4 regions of the Kitasatospora sp. NPDC087314 genome follow, and region 3 is predicted to be linked to each of the others. Evidence: riboswitches for the same ligand, from Rfam matches in the RefSeq annotation. Region 3 holds a riboswitch; each other region holds the start of a gene.
The links. A riboswitch is a leader RNA that binds a small molecule or an ion and turns the genes downstream of it on or off. The one in region 3 is predicted to bind cobalamin.

Region 1 (3,420 bases), on a different contig from region 3:
TCCGGTCGGCGAGGCCGAGGGCGAGCATCAGCTCGGTGATGCCGACGTCGTTGGTCACCGTCCGGGCGGGCTTCTGCGGAAAGGTGAGCTTGGTGCCGCAGTTCTCCACGGTCACCGGGTAGTGGGCGGAGGCGGCGGTGGAGTCGGCGCTCGGGGCGATCTCGGCGCCGCAGGCGGTGAGTCCGAGGGCGAGCAGGGCGGTGGCGGCAACGGCCTTGGTACGCACGGGCCTTCTTTCGAGGTCGAGCAGTTTTCGGGGTCGATCGGTCCGCGGGGTCGATCAGTCTTCGGGGGTGGGCCGGATCCGGTCGAAGAGCAGTTGGGCGGCGCCGGTCACCGGGTGCCGCACGGGAGCGGCCCGGACGCCGAACACCTCGGCCAGCAGGTCGGGGCGGAGCACCTCGGCGGGCGGCCCCGAGGCGACGATCCGGCCGGCCCGCAGCACGTACAGCAGGTCGCAGTGGCCGGCCGCCAGGTTGAGGTCGTGCAGCGCGGTGAGCACCGTCGGTCCGGCCTGCCGGACCAGCGCCAGGACGTCCAACTGGTGGGCGATGTCCAGGTGGTTGGTGGGCTCGTCCAGCACCAGCAGCCGGGGCTCCTGGACCAGCGCGCGGGCGATCAGCACCCGCTGCTTCTCGCCGCCGGACAGGCTCAGGAAGCCCCGCCCGGCCAGGTGTTCGGCGCCGACCCTGCGCAGCGCCCCCGTGCAGCGCGCGTGGTCGCCCGCGCCCGGGCCGCCCAGCCCGCGCCGGTGCGGCAGCCGGCCCATGGCGACCACCTCGGCGACCGTGAAGTCGAACTCGGCGGAGTGCTCCTGGGGCAGCGCGGCCACCCGTCGGGCGGCCGCGCGCGCGGTGAGCGCGTGCAGGTCGTCGCCGTCCAGCCGGACGGCCCCGGCGGCGGGCCGCAGCGCCCGGTAGACGCAGCGCAGCAGGGTCGACTTGCCGCTGCCGTTCGGCCCGACCAGCCCGACCACCTGCCCGGCGGCGGCGTCCAGGGTGACGTCGTGGACCAGCCGGGCGCCGGCCAGTTCGACCGAGACGGAGTCCAGGGCGAGGTCCATCAGCGGCCTCCGAAGGAGTAGCCGCGACGGCGCATCAGCAGCAGGAAGCATGGCACTCCGAGGACCGCGGTGACCACCCCGACCGGCAGTTCGGCGGGCGCCAGCAGGGTGCGCGAGACGATGTCCACCCAGACCAGCAGCAGCGCCCCGGCGAGCGGCGCGACCAGCAGTACCCGGCGGTGTCCGGCGCCGACCAGCATCCGGGCCAGGTGCGGCACCATCAGCCCGACGAAGCCGATCGCCCCGCTGACGGCGACCACCGTGCCGGTGACGGCGGCGGTCACCACGAACAGCTCGCGGCGCAGCCGGTCCGGGTCCACGCCGAGCGAGGCGGCCGTCTCGTCGCCCATGGCGAGCGCGTCCAGCCGGCCGGCCGCGCAGGCCAGGTACGCCAGACCGGCCAGCACGGTGGCGGCGGCGATCGGCACCGAGCCCCAGGTGGCGCCGCCGAGGCTGCCGAGCAGCCACATCATGGCGTCCCGGGCGGCCTCGCCGCGGGCGGCCGCGAAGACCATCAGCGCGGTGAGCGCGGAGAAGCCGTAGGAGAGCGCGGTGCCGGTGAGCACCAGCCGCAGCGGGGTGAGCCCGTAGGCCGTCCGCGCCGCGAGGTAGACCAGCACCATGGCGAGCAGCGCGGAGCCGAACGCGGAGACCGAGATGGCCCACACCCCGAGCGAGGCGAAGGCGCCGAGCAGCAGGACGGCGTTGGCGCCGACGGCCGCGCCGGAGGAGACGCCGAGCACGAAGGGGTCGGCCAGCGCGTTGCGCACCAGGGCCTGGACGGCGACCCCGGTGGCGGCCAGCCCGGCGCCGACCACGGCGGCCAGCACGGTGCGCGGCAGCCGGATCTCCCAGACGATCGCGTAGGCGGCGGCCTCGCCCGCCTCCAGCCGTCCGCCCGTCAGTCCGGCGGCCAGCAGCCGCAGGGCGCGGGGCAGGCCGATCCCGGCGGCGCCCAGTGCGACCCCGCAGACCAGTGAGAGCAGCAGGGCGGCGGCCAGACCGACGGTGAGGGGTGCGGCGGGTATGCGACGGGCGGGCGGGCTCACCGCGCCGCCGCCCACGGGTGCGGTGCTCACGCGCACCTCCGGGTGGTTCTCTCGCTCCGCTCGTCCACGGGTGCGCCTTGCCTCGGGCCGCGGGTGTGCGGGGGCGGGCGCCGGACGGGCGCGGGCCCGGGCGCCGTCCCCTCGCAGTCCACGGCGAGTTGTCGGGAGGTCGGCGGCCGAGGGCGATCGGGCTGGCACGGCCGACGGGCCGCGCTCACCGTTGCGGGTCAGCGCCGGATTCACACCGGACTTCCCCCTCGGACGCCCTGGCAGCATAACAGCCACTCAGGCCAGGCAACCCTTACCTGGGCCGCGATCGGGCGTGGACGCACGACCGCCCCCGTCCGGCGCTGCGGACGGGGGCGGTCGGGTGGCGACGCGTCAGGCTCAGGCCTGCTTGGTCTCCCAGAAGATCTTGTCGACCTCGGCGATCAGGTCCAGCAGGGCCTGGCCGGTGGCCGGGTCGGTGGACGCCTTGGCGGCCGAGGCGGCCTTCAGGGTGTCGTTGACCAGCTGGTGCAGCTGCGGGTACTTCTCGAAGTGCGGGGCCTTGAAGTAGTCGCTCCACAGCACCGAGATGTGGTGCTTGACGGCCTCGGCGCGCTGCTCCTTGATGATGATGGCGCGGGCGCGGAAGTGCGGGTCCTCGTTGGCCTGGTACTTCTCCTGGGTGGCCTTGACCGACTCGGCCTCGAGCCGCGCCTGCGCCGGGTCGTACACGCCGCAGGGCAGGTCGCAGTGGGCGTGGGCGGTGGCGCGCGGTGCAAACAGACGAGAGAACATGGGAGTCCTTCCTTAGATCGTCTTCCCGCGCCCGAGATTACCCTTCCGCCCCCGTCGTTTCGCGATCGGGCGGTGGGCCTAGGGCAAAAGGCGGACCCGCAACCGGGGTATTCCGGACATCGAACAGGGTGACGGTCCGTACGGCAGACTGGGACCGGGTGGTCCGGGAGGAGGAGTCGTGGCGCGGAGCACGGAACCGGAGGGCACGGAACCCCAGGGGCGGGGCCGGCGCGGCGGCGCGGTGCCGTTCGGGCTGGTCGACGTGGCGGGCCCGTCGATGGTCCCGACCCTGCGCGAGGGCGACCAGCTGCTGGTGCGCTACGGCGCGCCGATCCGGCCCGGCGCGGTGGTGCTCTTCCGGCACCCCTTCCAGCAGGACCTGCTGGTGGTGAAGCGGGCCGCCGAACGGCGCCCGGGGGGCTGGTGGTTGCTGTCCGACAACCGGCCGGTGGACAGCGACAGCCGCAGCTACGGCCCGGTGCCGGACGAACTGGTGCTCGGCCGGGTGCTGCTGCGGCTGCGCCC
Region 2 (3,420 bases), on a different contig from region 3:
GCGGACCTCGGTGCCGGGGGCGAGGGCGCCCCGGTCGGCGCGGACCAGGCGGCGGGTGACACCGTGCTCGTCGCCGTGCAGGACGTCCTCGACGACGGCGTGGCCGTGGTCGTCCCATTCGACGGCCCAGCGGCCGGGGCGCAGGCTCTCGGGGCTGCGGGTGAAGGTGACCCGGCCGGCGGCGAGGCTCTGCACGCGGACCGGGCCGGACTCCTGGACGGCGCTCGCCGGGTGGACCATCCGTTCGGAGGCCCGGCGGCCTATCACCAGGACGGCGGCCCCGGCGCCGACGGCGGCGGCCGCCACGGCGGCCGCGGTTCCCCAACGCATATCGCTCCCCGCTCTGCTGGTCTCGGACCGGACGGTGTTCGTACACCAGTTCATCGGGGGGCCTCGCGGGTGGCCACCGGACTGGGCCGTCCGGGTTACGGCGGTGCGGGCGGGAACGGGAGGGGCAAGCGGGTGCGGTCGGACGGGGCCGGCAGGTGCGTCAGACCGGAACGTCCGGTTCGAGTCGCCCGAGGAGCTCCCAGAAGCGTTCCGCCAGCGGGCGGTCGCGGGCGGGTTCGGGCCGGGCGGCGGGGTCCGGGGAGCCGCCCCAGCTCCCGGAACCCCAGTGGCAGGAGACCTGGTTCTCCTGCTGGAGCACCGTCAGGACGGCGGCGAGGTCGTTCCGGTGGACCGGGACGATCCGGGCGATCGCCCGGACGTGGGCCTGCCAGCGGCCGTCGAACGCACGAAGCGGCCCCGGAGGCCCCTTCGGGCCGCTGGACGATCGCACAGGGTGTCATTCCCCTGCGGGCCGCCTGATCGGAGGTAGCGACGGGGCCCGCGTGTGACCAACCCCTCCGTGACCTCGGTTGACGCCCGGTTCGGCCGCGTGATGGGATCCTGGGGCCAAACGGAGGCATGCAGAGGAAGCCGGTGCGAGTCCGGCGCGGTCCCGCCACTGTCACCGGGGAGCACGCTCGGATTGTTGTTGCCACGGCGGGCCGTCAGAAGCCGCTGGAAGGCCCGGGGGTGCGTTCGACCCGGAAGCCAGGAGACTCTCGCCCCCGCTACGTCGATCCAGGGCGCGGACCCTGAGTGAGGACACGCACGCGATGCAGGCTGCCCCGCCCCGCCGGACCCCACGCGGCCTTCCGCCGAACCTGTCGCGCCCGCCGATACGTTCGCTCCCGTCGTGCGCCCGCTGACCCGCGCCGCCGCGTTCGCGCTGGGCGCCGTCGCGGGCTATGCCGCCGACACCCGCTTCGGCGATCCCCGGCGCGGCCACCCGGTGGCCGCGTTCGGCGCTGCGGCGACCCGGCTGGAGCGCCGGGTGTGGCGGGACGACCGGGTGGCCGGCGCCGGGTACACGGCGCTGTGCGTGGGCGCGGTCACGGCCGGCGCGGTGGCCCTGGACCGTACGGTGGGCCGGCGTCCGCTGGGCCGGGCCGCGCTGGCGGCCGCTGCGACCTGGACGGTGCTCGGCGGCACCTCGCTGACCAGGGAGGCGCGCACCGTCGGCCGTTCGCTCGCCGCGGGCGATCTGGCGGCCGCGCGGGAGCGGCTGCCGCACCTGTGCGGGCGGGATCCGAGCGCGCTGGACGGGCCGCAGATCGCCCGGGCGGTGGTCGAGTCGGTGGCGGAGAACACGGCGGACGCCGTGGTGAACGCACTGGCCTGGGGCACGCTGGCGGGCACGCCGGGGCTGCTGGCGTTCCGCGCGGTGAACACCCTGGACGCGATGGTGGGCCACCGCTCGCCCCGGTACGCCCGGTTCGGCTGGGCGTCGGCCCGGCTGGACGACCTGGCGGGCTGGCCGGGCGCCCGGCTGACGGCGCTGCTGACGGTGGCCGCCGCGCCGGAGCCGCGGACGGCCTGGCGGGTCTGGCGGCGGGACGGCTCGGCGCATCCGAGCCCGAACGCGGGCCAGGCGGAGGCGGCCTTCGCGGGAGCGGTGGGCGTCCGGCTGGGCGGGACCCTGCAGTACGGCGAGCGGGTGGAGCACCGGCCGGTGCTGGGCGCGGAGCTGCGGCCGGTGACGGTGGACGACATCGAGCGGGCCTGCGCGCTCTCCCGGCGGGTGGGCGTGCTGGCCCTGGGTACGACGGTCGCGGGGCATCTGGCGATCCGGTCGTTGGCGGCTTCGAGGCCACGGACGGCTTCGAGAAGGAGGGGCACGGCATGAGCAACGCGCTGCTGGTCGCCGGGACGACCTCGGACGCGGGCAAGAGCGTGGTGACCGCGGGCATCTGCCGCTGGTTGGCCCGTCAGGGGGTCTCGGTCGCGCCGTTCAAGGCGCAGAACATGTCGCTGAACTCCTTCGTCACCGCCGACGGCGCCGAGATCGGCCGGGCGCAGGCGATGCAGGCGCAGGCGGCCCGGGTGGAGCCGGAGGCGGCGATGAACCCGGTGCTGCTGAAGCCGGGCGCGGACGGCCGCAGCCAGGTGGTGCTGCTGGGTCGGCCGGTCGCCGAGGTGGGCGCGCTGGACTACCGCGAGCGCAAGCCCGTCCTGCTGGAGCGGGCGCTGGAGTGCCTGGCGGATCTGCGCAGCCGCTACGACGTGGTGGTGTGCGAGGGCGCCGGCTCGCCCGCCGAGATCAACCTGCGGGACCGGGACATCGCCAACATGGGCCTGGCCACGGCCGCCGGGCTGCCGGTGGTGGTGGTCGGGGACATCGACCGCGGCGGCGTCTTCGCCGCGATGTACGGGACGCTGGCGCTGCTGTCGGCGGAGGACCAGCGGCATGTGGCGGGCTGGTTCGTCAACAAGTTCCGCGGCGACGCCCGGCTGCTGGCGCCCGGCCTGGAGATGCTGCACGGGCTGACCGGCCGCCCGGTGCTGGGCACGCTGCCGATGCTGCCGGGACTGTGGCTGGACGCCGAGGACTCGCTCGATCTGACGACCGTGGTGGACCGCACCGAAGGGCGCGGGCCGCTGGGCGCGGACGTGCTGCGGGTGGCCGTGGTGCGCTTCCCCCGGCTGTCGAACTTCACCGACCTGGACGCGCTGGCGCAGGAACCGGGCGTGCTGGTGCGCTGGGCGACCCGGCCGGAGGAGTTGGCCGACGCCGACCTGGTGGTGTTGCCCGGCACCCGGGCCACCGTGGCCGACCTGGCCTGGCTGCGCGAGCGCGGCCTGGAGCCGGCGCTGAGGGCGCGGGCGGCGGCCGGGCTGCCGGTCCTCGGGGTGTGCGGCGGCTACCAGATGCTGGCCCGCTCGATCGAGGACGAGGTGGAGTCCAAGGCCGGCTCGGTCGAGGGCCTGGGACTGCTGCCGACGAACGTGCGGTTCGGCGCCGAGAAGGTGCTGGCCCGGCCGGTCGGCGAGGCGTACGGGCAGCGGGTCGTGGGGTACGAGATCCACCACGGCGTGGTGGCGGTCGAGGGGGGCCAACCCTTCCTGGACGGCTGCCGGGTGGGCTCGGTGTGG
Region 3 (3,420 bases):
TCGTCGCGCAGCGCGAGGGCGACCTGACGGGCGGTCTCGGCGAGCGGCTGGTCGTCGCGGACGAAGGACCAGGCGAGCATGGTCACCGGGCCGGTGAGCATGCCCTTGACCGGACGGTCCGTCAGCCCCTGTGCGTAGCGGAACCAGTCGACGGTCATCGGCTGCGGACGGGAGATGTCCCCGGCCAGCACCGGCGGCCGCACGTAGCGGGTGCCGTAGGACTGCACCCAGCCGTGCCGGGTGGCCAGGTAGCCGGTGAGCTGCTCGGCGAAGTACTGGACCATGTCGTTGCGTTCGGGCTCGCCGTGCACCAGGACGTCGAGGCCGGCCTTCTCCTGGTAGGCGATGACCTCGCGGACCTCGGCCTCCATCCGCTCCCGGTAGCCGGCCGCGTCGATCCGCCCGGCGGTGAGGTCGGCGCGGGCGGTGCGCAGGTCCGTGGTCTGCGGGAAGGAGCCGATGGTGGTGGTCGGCAGCAACGGCAGGCCGAGCCGGGTCCGCTGGGCCTCGGCCCGGGCCGCGTACGGCTGGGCGCGACGGGTGTCCTGGGCACCGACGGCGGCGGTGCGGGAGCGGACGGCGGGGTCGCGGGTGATCGGCGAGTTCGCGCGGGAGGCGAGGTCGGCGCGGTTGGCGGCGAGTTCGGCGGTGATCGCGCCGACGCCCTCGCGCAGCCCGCGGGCGAGCAGCGAGGTCTCCGCCGCCTTCTGCCGGGCGAAGGCCAGCCAGCGGGCGATCTGCGGGTCCAACTCCCGTTCGGCGGTGGCGTCCAGCGGCACGTGCAGCAGCGAGCAGGACGGTGCCACGTCGACCGTGTCGGCGAGACCGAGCAGGGTCGCCAGGGTGGCGAGCGACTTCTCCAGGTCGTTGATCCAGATGTTGCGGCCGTCGACCACACCCGCGACCAGGCGCTTGCCGGGCAGCCCGCCGACGGCGGCGAGGCCGTCCAGGTTGGCGGCGGCAGGTCCCGTGAAGTCCAGCGCCAGGCCCTCGACCGGGGCCTTGGCCAGGACGGGCAGGGCCTGGCCGAGGCGGTCGAAGTAGCTCGCGACCAGCAGCTTCGGCCGGTCCGTGAGGGCACCGAGCTCACGGTAGGCACGGGCGGCGGCGTTCAGCTCGGCCGGGGTGCGGTCCTGGACGAGCGCGGGCTCGTCCAGCTGCACCCACTCGGCCCCGGCGGCGCGCAGCTCGGCCAGCAGGGCCGCGTAGACGGGCAGCAGCCGGTCGAGCAGGGTGAGCGGCTGGAAGTCGGCGGCCACGCCGGGCGCGGGCTTGGCCAGCAGCAGGTAGGTGACCGGGCCGACCAGCACCGGGCGGGCCCGGTGGCCGAGGGCGACGGCCTCCTCCAGCTCCCCGACCGGCTTCGCGGAGTCGGCGGTGAAGGCGGTGTCGGGGCCGAGTTCGGGCACCAGGTAGTGGTAGTTGGTGTCGAACCACTTGGTCATCTCCAGCGGCGCCACCTCCTGGGTGCCGCGCGCCATCGCGAAGTACCCGGCCAGCGGGTCGGCGTCGACCGCGGCGCGGTGGCGGGCCGGGATCGCGCCGACGGCCACCGTGGTGTCCAGCACGTGGTCGTAGAGCGAGAAGTCGCCGGTGGGGACCTCGCCGACGCCGGCGTCGGCGAGCTGGCGCCAGTTCTCCCGGCGCAGGTCGGCCGCGGTGGTCAGAAGGGCCTCGGCCGTGACGGCGCCCTTCCAGTACCCCTCGATCGCCTTCTTCAGTTCCCGGTTGCCGCCCTGGCGGGGGTAGCCGTACGCGGTGGCGAGGGTTGCCGCGGCTGCGGACTTCGCTGTCAAGGGACTCTCCTTCGCGAGCCTGTTTCCTCTGTTCCCCGGAGACGGGACGAAGGCGCGAAGGGGTGACGAACCGGGCGGCCGACCGCAGGTGTGCCGGTCTCCGCCTGGTATGTACGCCGACCCGCCCACGAGGTCACCGGGATCTCCGCGCGCGATCGGTCGCGCGCGGGCAACAGGCAGGTCTTCGGACTCGCGGGCTCGGCCGTCCCCGAAAGGGCGGACACCTACTGGCCGTCGCTTCCCAGACCCGTCCCGGGCCCAGTGCGTATGACGGCGGTCGTTCCCACTCACCGCTGCGGGGCAGTCCCGGATTCCCACCGGGTTCCCTCTTGCGACGCGCCTGCCTGGCGGGCAGGGCGAACCAGCTGCACCGCGAGCCTATCGGGCGTCCGGCGGTCCTGGTACACCAATCCGAGAACGTGTCCGCGGACTGAGACGCGCGGCGCTGCGGACGGAGCCCGCCGGCCGGTGGGCCGGCGGGCGGCGGGCGGCGGGCGGCGGGCGGCGGGCGACGGGCGACGGGCGACGGGCGGCGGGCGACGGGCGACGGGCGGCGGGCGGCGTCAGCGGCTCCGGGTCAACGGTCCGGGTCAACTCCTCGGCGGCGGCCCGGCCTTTCTCGGGGTGACGACCATGCGGATGTCGTCGGCCGCCCAGCGGACGAACCGCTCGGTCGCATCCACCCGGTGGCCCGGCACGGGGCGGAAGCGGAAACGCTTGAGGAGGACGGCCAACAGCAGTCGGCACTCGACCATGGCCGGGCCCGCGCCCTCGCAGCTGCGCGGGCCGAGCCCGAAGGGGACCCAGGCCAGCCGCGCGCGCCCGGCCACCTGCTCGGGGGTGAACCGCTCGGGACGGAACCGCTCGGGCTCGGGCCAGTGGTCGGGGTTCAGCTGGATGGCCCGGAACGGGTAGAAGACCACCGTCCCGGCCGGGATCCGGTACTCGCCGACCGCGAGCGGTTCGGCGGTCTCCCTCGCGCCGTACGGGCCCGGAGGGTAGAGGCGCAGAGACTCCTTCAGGACCATCTCCAGGTACGGGAGCCGCCGGAGGTCCGCATACCCGGGTGCCGCGCGGTCGCCGAGCACGCGGTCCAGTTCCTCGGTGACCGCGGGTCCAGGAAGGCGAACAGGCACTCCGGCCGCCCGTCCGGGTGCGCCGTGGCCTCCAGCAGCACCGGGTCAGCGACCGACACGGCCGCCTCGGCGCCGGGCAGCTGGAACCGCGCCACGGGACCGTACTCGGCGTGCAGCCACAGCTGGTAGGCGCGCAGCCCACCTGCCTCCGCGATGGCGCCGACACCGCCGTCCGGCCGGGGATCGGGACCTGGGACCTTCATCGGACCTCCTGGTGACACGCGGGCGATGCACGGCCCGAACAATACGCCGCGCTTGCAATTAATCGGTGCGTGCAACTATTGTCGAGTCATCCAAAGTGCACCTGCAAGTATTCGCGAAGGTGTCCCACCACACCTCCCGCACTCCTAACGACCGGCGCCCGCCCCCGCACGGTCGGATACCGCCCACTCGCCCCACCAGGAGTCCGCCATGAGCACCACTCTCTTCACCCCCTACACCCTGAGGACGCTGACCGCCCCCAACCGCATCTGGATGGCGGCGATGTG
Region 4 (3,420 bases), on a different contig from region 3:
GGCACCACCTATCCGGTGATCGACGTCGAGATCTCCTCGGCCAGCCACCCCTTCTACACCGGTCAGTCGCGCGTCCTGGACACCGCCGGCCGGGTCGAGCGCTTCCGTCAGCGCTACGGCGACCGGCACTGACCCGCGGCAACGCGACGGCGCCTCCCCCCGAACCTGCGGGGGAGGCGCCGTCGGACCACCGGTGGCCCCTACTCGGCCGCCACCCAGCGCTTCTCCACCCGGGCCAGCTTCCAGTACGCGATCGCCGCGGCCCAGACCACCACGAACAGCCCGGCGATCGCGTAGCCGACGTTGTCCAGCGAGATGTCCGCGATCCAGCCGGTGACCGGGTCGGTCAGGTCGAGCTTCTCGTGCAGCACGCCGACCAGCTCGATGGTGCCGATGACGAACGCCACCGCGATCGACAGCCCGGTGATCGTCAGGTTGTAGTACACCTTCCGGACCGGGTTGGCGAAGGCCCACTGGTACGCGAAGTTCATGAACGTCCCGTCCAGCGTGTCGAACAGGCTCATCCCGGCCGCGAACAGCAGCGGCAGGCAGACGATCGCGTACCAGGGCAGCCCGGCCGCCGCGCCCGACCCGGCCATCACCATCAGGGTGACCTCGGTCGCGGTGTCGAAGCCGAGCCCCAGCACCATGCCCACCGGGAACATCTGCCCGGGCCGGGTGATCGACCGGGTCGCCCGGTTCAGCACCCGGGCCATGAACCCCCGCGAGTTGAGGTGCTCCTCCAGCTGCGCCTCGTCGTACGACCCGGCCCGCATCGACCGGAACACCTTGAGGATGCCGAGCAGCGCGGCCAGGTTGAGCGCGCCGATCAGGTAGAGGAACGCGCCGGAGGCCGTCGTCCCGACCACCCCGAGCCACTTGTGGGTGGTCGACTCGTCGTCCATCAGGGTGTTGGCCAGCTGCGCGCCGCCCGCCACCAGGGCCGCCATGATCACCACCATCGAGGAGTGCCCGAGGGCGAACCAGAAGCCGACCGAGACCGGCCGCTTGCCGTCCGCCATCAGCTTGCGGGTGGTGTTGTCGATCACCGCGATGTGGTCGGCGTCGAAGGCGTGCCGCATCCCGAGGGTGTACGCGGTGATCCCCAGGCCCACCCCGAAGACCTGGGTACCGACCTCGTACTTGTGCGGCGCCACCAGGAAGACGAGCGTCCCGAAGGCCACCACGTGCATGGCCACGATCACCCCCATCAGCCCGGCCGTACGGATGGTGTCCTCGCGCCTCCAGCGGAACGTGGGCAGCGCGGGCGGTGTCGCCGTCGGCTCGGCGGCGGCGGTTTCGGGCACGGTCATCTTCGGGTCACGCTCCAGCACCTCGTGGAAACAGTTCGTGAGATGCCGTGGCCGGTCTCCTGGCTTACGGGGATTCCGTACCCGCCTTCCCAGGCGCGCGAGGCTCCCAGTGGCGTCGTGGGTACGGACGACTCTCCATCGACGACGATCGCGATGGCCCGATCACAGTGGCGAGGGCCGCTCCGGGCTGGGACCCCTGAGGATCCGTCACCGGTCTTCCCGAGCACCACGGCGGGGAACACCGTAGGGGCCAGGCCCCACCCTTGCAAGGCTGCGCACCTGCGCAGGTGTCCAGGATCACACGCCCCCGCCTGCGACAATGAGCGCATGCATCTCGTACCGGCCGACCGCGCGGGCCACCGCACCATCGACGGACACCGGGTCTGCGAGGCCATCGCCGCGATCGGCGACACCGCGCACGTCCGCTCCTGGGCCGAGCGGTTCTCCCTGCTCGCCGACCCCGGACGGCTCGCCCTCCTGCTCGCCCTCCACCGGGCCGGCCCGCTCGCCGTGACCGACCTCGCCGTCGCCACCGGCATGCGCGACCCCGCCGTCTCCCAGGCCCTGCGGCTGCTCCGGACGGCCGGCGTCGTCACCGGCGACAAGGACGGCCGCGTCGTGCGCTACCGGCTCGTGGACGACACCCTGCGCCCCCTCCTCGACGAGTGCGCCGCCGCCGAGCACCACGAGCCCACCGCGGCGACCGGCTGACCGGCTCTCGGGCTGACCGACACTCGGGAAACGGCCCCGGAGCGGCACCGGGGGTGAGTACGATCATGGTGTGCCGTCCCACCCCCACGCCTGGCCCGCCGACCGCTGGAACACCCGACCGGTCAAGGCCCGCGTGCTGGCGGTCGCCCGCACCCTCACCTCGGCCACCCGGGTCCTGGACGTCCTCACCCTGCTGCACCCGGACGGCCTCGAACGGTACTTCACCGTCAACCCCGGATCCGCCTTCGCCGACCGCGCCCTGGACGAGTACCTGCACGACCTGCCCGGCATCACCGTGCTGGACTGGGAGGACGCCGTCCGACGCCACTTCGACCTGGCTGTCGCCTGCGCCGTCCACGCCTCCATGCACCGCCTGGACGCCCGGCTCGTCGTCCTCCCGCACGGCGCCGGCTACAACCGCCTGGTGACCGAGTCCACCGGCGACACGGTCAGCTCCGCCGGCCTCTCCCGCAACGAACTCACCCACCACGGCCGGGTGTTCGTCGACGTCCTCGGCCTCTCCCACCCCGAGCAGCTGGACCGCCTGCGGGTCTCCTGCCCGGAGGCGCTGGACGTCGCCCACGTGGTCGGCGACCCCTGCTTCGACCGGATGCTCCGCAGCCTCCGCTCCCGCGACGGCTACCGCGGCGCCGTCGACGGCCGGCGGCTCGTCGTCGTCAACTCCACCTGGAGCGAGCACTCGTTATTCGGCTGCCGCCCCGACCTGCCCCTGCACCTGGTCCGCCGACTGCCCGCCGACGAGTACACGGTGGCCGTCGTCCTGCACCCCAACATCTGGAGCCGGCACGACCCCGAGGCCCTGCTCGACAGCGCCCGCCGGATGGGCCTGCGCCTGATCCCGCCCCACCAGGGCTGGCAGGCCGCCCTGGTCGCCGCCGACTGCCAGATCGGCGACCACGGCTCGGTGTCCGTCTACGGCGCCGCGCTGGAGCGGCCCACCGCGCTCGTCGCCACCGGCGCCGCCGAACTCGACCCGCGCTCCCCCAGCTACGCCTTCGGCCAGGCCGCGCCCGTACTCGACCCCGACGGCGACCTCGCCGCCCAGCTCGACCAGATCCTGCGGAAGCAGGACCCGACCGCGCTGCGCCGGATCGCCGACCGCTCACTCGGCCGGCGCGGCCGCTCCGCCGAGCTGCTGCGCCCTTTGCTCTACTCCTTCCTGGAGCAGCTGGACGAACCCGGGAACGAACCGGTCCTGCCGCCCTACCCCAAGCCCGTCCCACGCCCCGGAACCACCGACGGGCCCACGGCCTACGACGTCGAGGCCGAGAGCGAGGGCACCGAGGTCAGCCTGCGGCGCTACCCCTTCGAACCGGACGATCACACGCCGCGCGGCTTCCACGCGCTCACCGACGAACACCCGGGCGACGCCCTG

Region 1: linked by a shared signal. The riboswitch ahead of ACIO5E_RS17405 (FecCD family ABC transporter permease) and the one ahead of metE (5-methyltetrahydropteroyltriglutamate--homocysteine S-methyltransferase) in region 3 are both predicted to bind cobalamin.
Region 2: linked by a shared signal. The riboswitch ahead of ACIO5E_RS20575 (cobalamin biosynthesis protein) and the one ahead of metE (5-methyltetrahydropteroyltriglutamate--homocysteine S-methyltransferase) in region 3 are both predicted to bind cobalamin.
Region 4: linked by a shared signal. The riboswitch ahead of ACIO5E_RS13275 (HoxN/HupN/NixA family nickel/cobalt transporter) and the one ahead of metE (5-methyltetrahydropteroyltriglutamate--homocysteine S-methyltransferase) in region 3 are both predicted to bind cobalamin.

What each region holds. Positions count from the first base shown of each region.
Region 1 covers NZ_JBIUYE010000007.1:214,688-218,107, reverse strand. Annotated here, with positions in the region: gene ACIO5E_RS17415 (ABC transporter substrate-binding protein) at 1-226, opposite strand, end outside; gene ACIO5E_RS17410 (ABC transporter ATP-binding protein) at 281-1,063, opposite strand; gene ACIO5E_RS17405 (FecCD family ABC transporter permease) at 1,063-2,148, opposite strand; cobalamin riboswitch at 2,272-2,410, opposite strand; gene sodN (superoxide dismutase, Ni) at 2,500-2,895, opposite strand; gene sodX (nickel-type superoxide dismutase maturation protease) at 3,173-3,420, shown strand, end outside.
Region 2 covers NZ_JBIUYE010000009.1:72,947-76,366, forward strand. Annotated here, with positions in the region: gene ACIO5E_RS20565 (alpha/beta hydrolase family protein) at 1-330, opposite strand, end outside; gene ACIO5E_RS20570 (hypothetical protein) at 491-781, opposite strand; cobalamin riboswitch at 914-1,049, shown strand; gene ACIO5E_RS20575 (cobalamin biosynthesis protein) at 1,184-2,173, shown strand; gene ACIO5E_RS20580 (cobyric acid synthase) at 2,170-3,420, shown strand, end outside.
Region 3 covers NZ_JBIUYE010000024.1:3,127-6,546, forward strand. Annotated here, with positions in the region: gene metE (5-methyltetrahydropteroyltriglutamate--homocysteine S-methyltransferase) at 1-1,796, opposite strand, end outside; cobalamin riboswitch at 1,970-2,143, opposite strand; gene ACIO5E_RS37000 (cytochrome P450) at 2,387-2,932, opposite strand; gene ACIO5E_RS37005 (hypothetical protein) at 2,815-3,135, opposite strand; gene ACIO5E_RS37010 (NADH:flavin oxidoreductase/NADH oxidase) at 3,344-3,420, shown strand, end outside.
Region 4 covers NZ_JBIUYE010000005.1:274,894-278,313, reverse strand. Annotated here, with positions in the region: gene ACIO5E_RS13280 (type B 50S ribosomal protein L31) at 1-132, shown strand, start outside; gene ACIO5E_RS13275 (HoxN/HupN/NixA family nickel/cobalt transporter) at 201-1,313, opposite strand; cobalamin riboswitch at 1,345-1,559, opposite strand; gene ACIO5E_RS13270 (ArsR/SmtB family transcription factor) at 1,641-2,024, shown strand; gene ACIO5E_RS13265 (hypothetical protein) at 2,095-3,420, shown strand, end outside.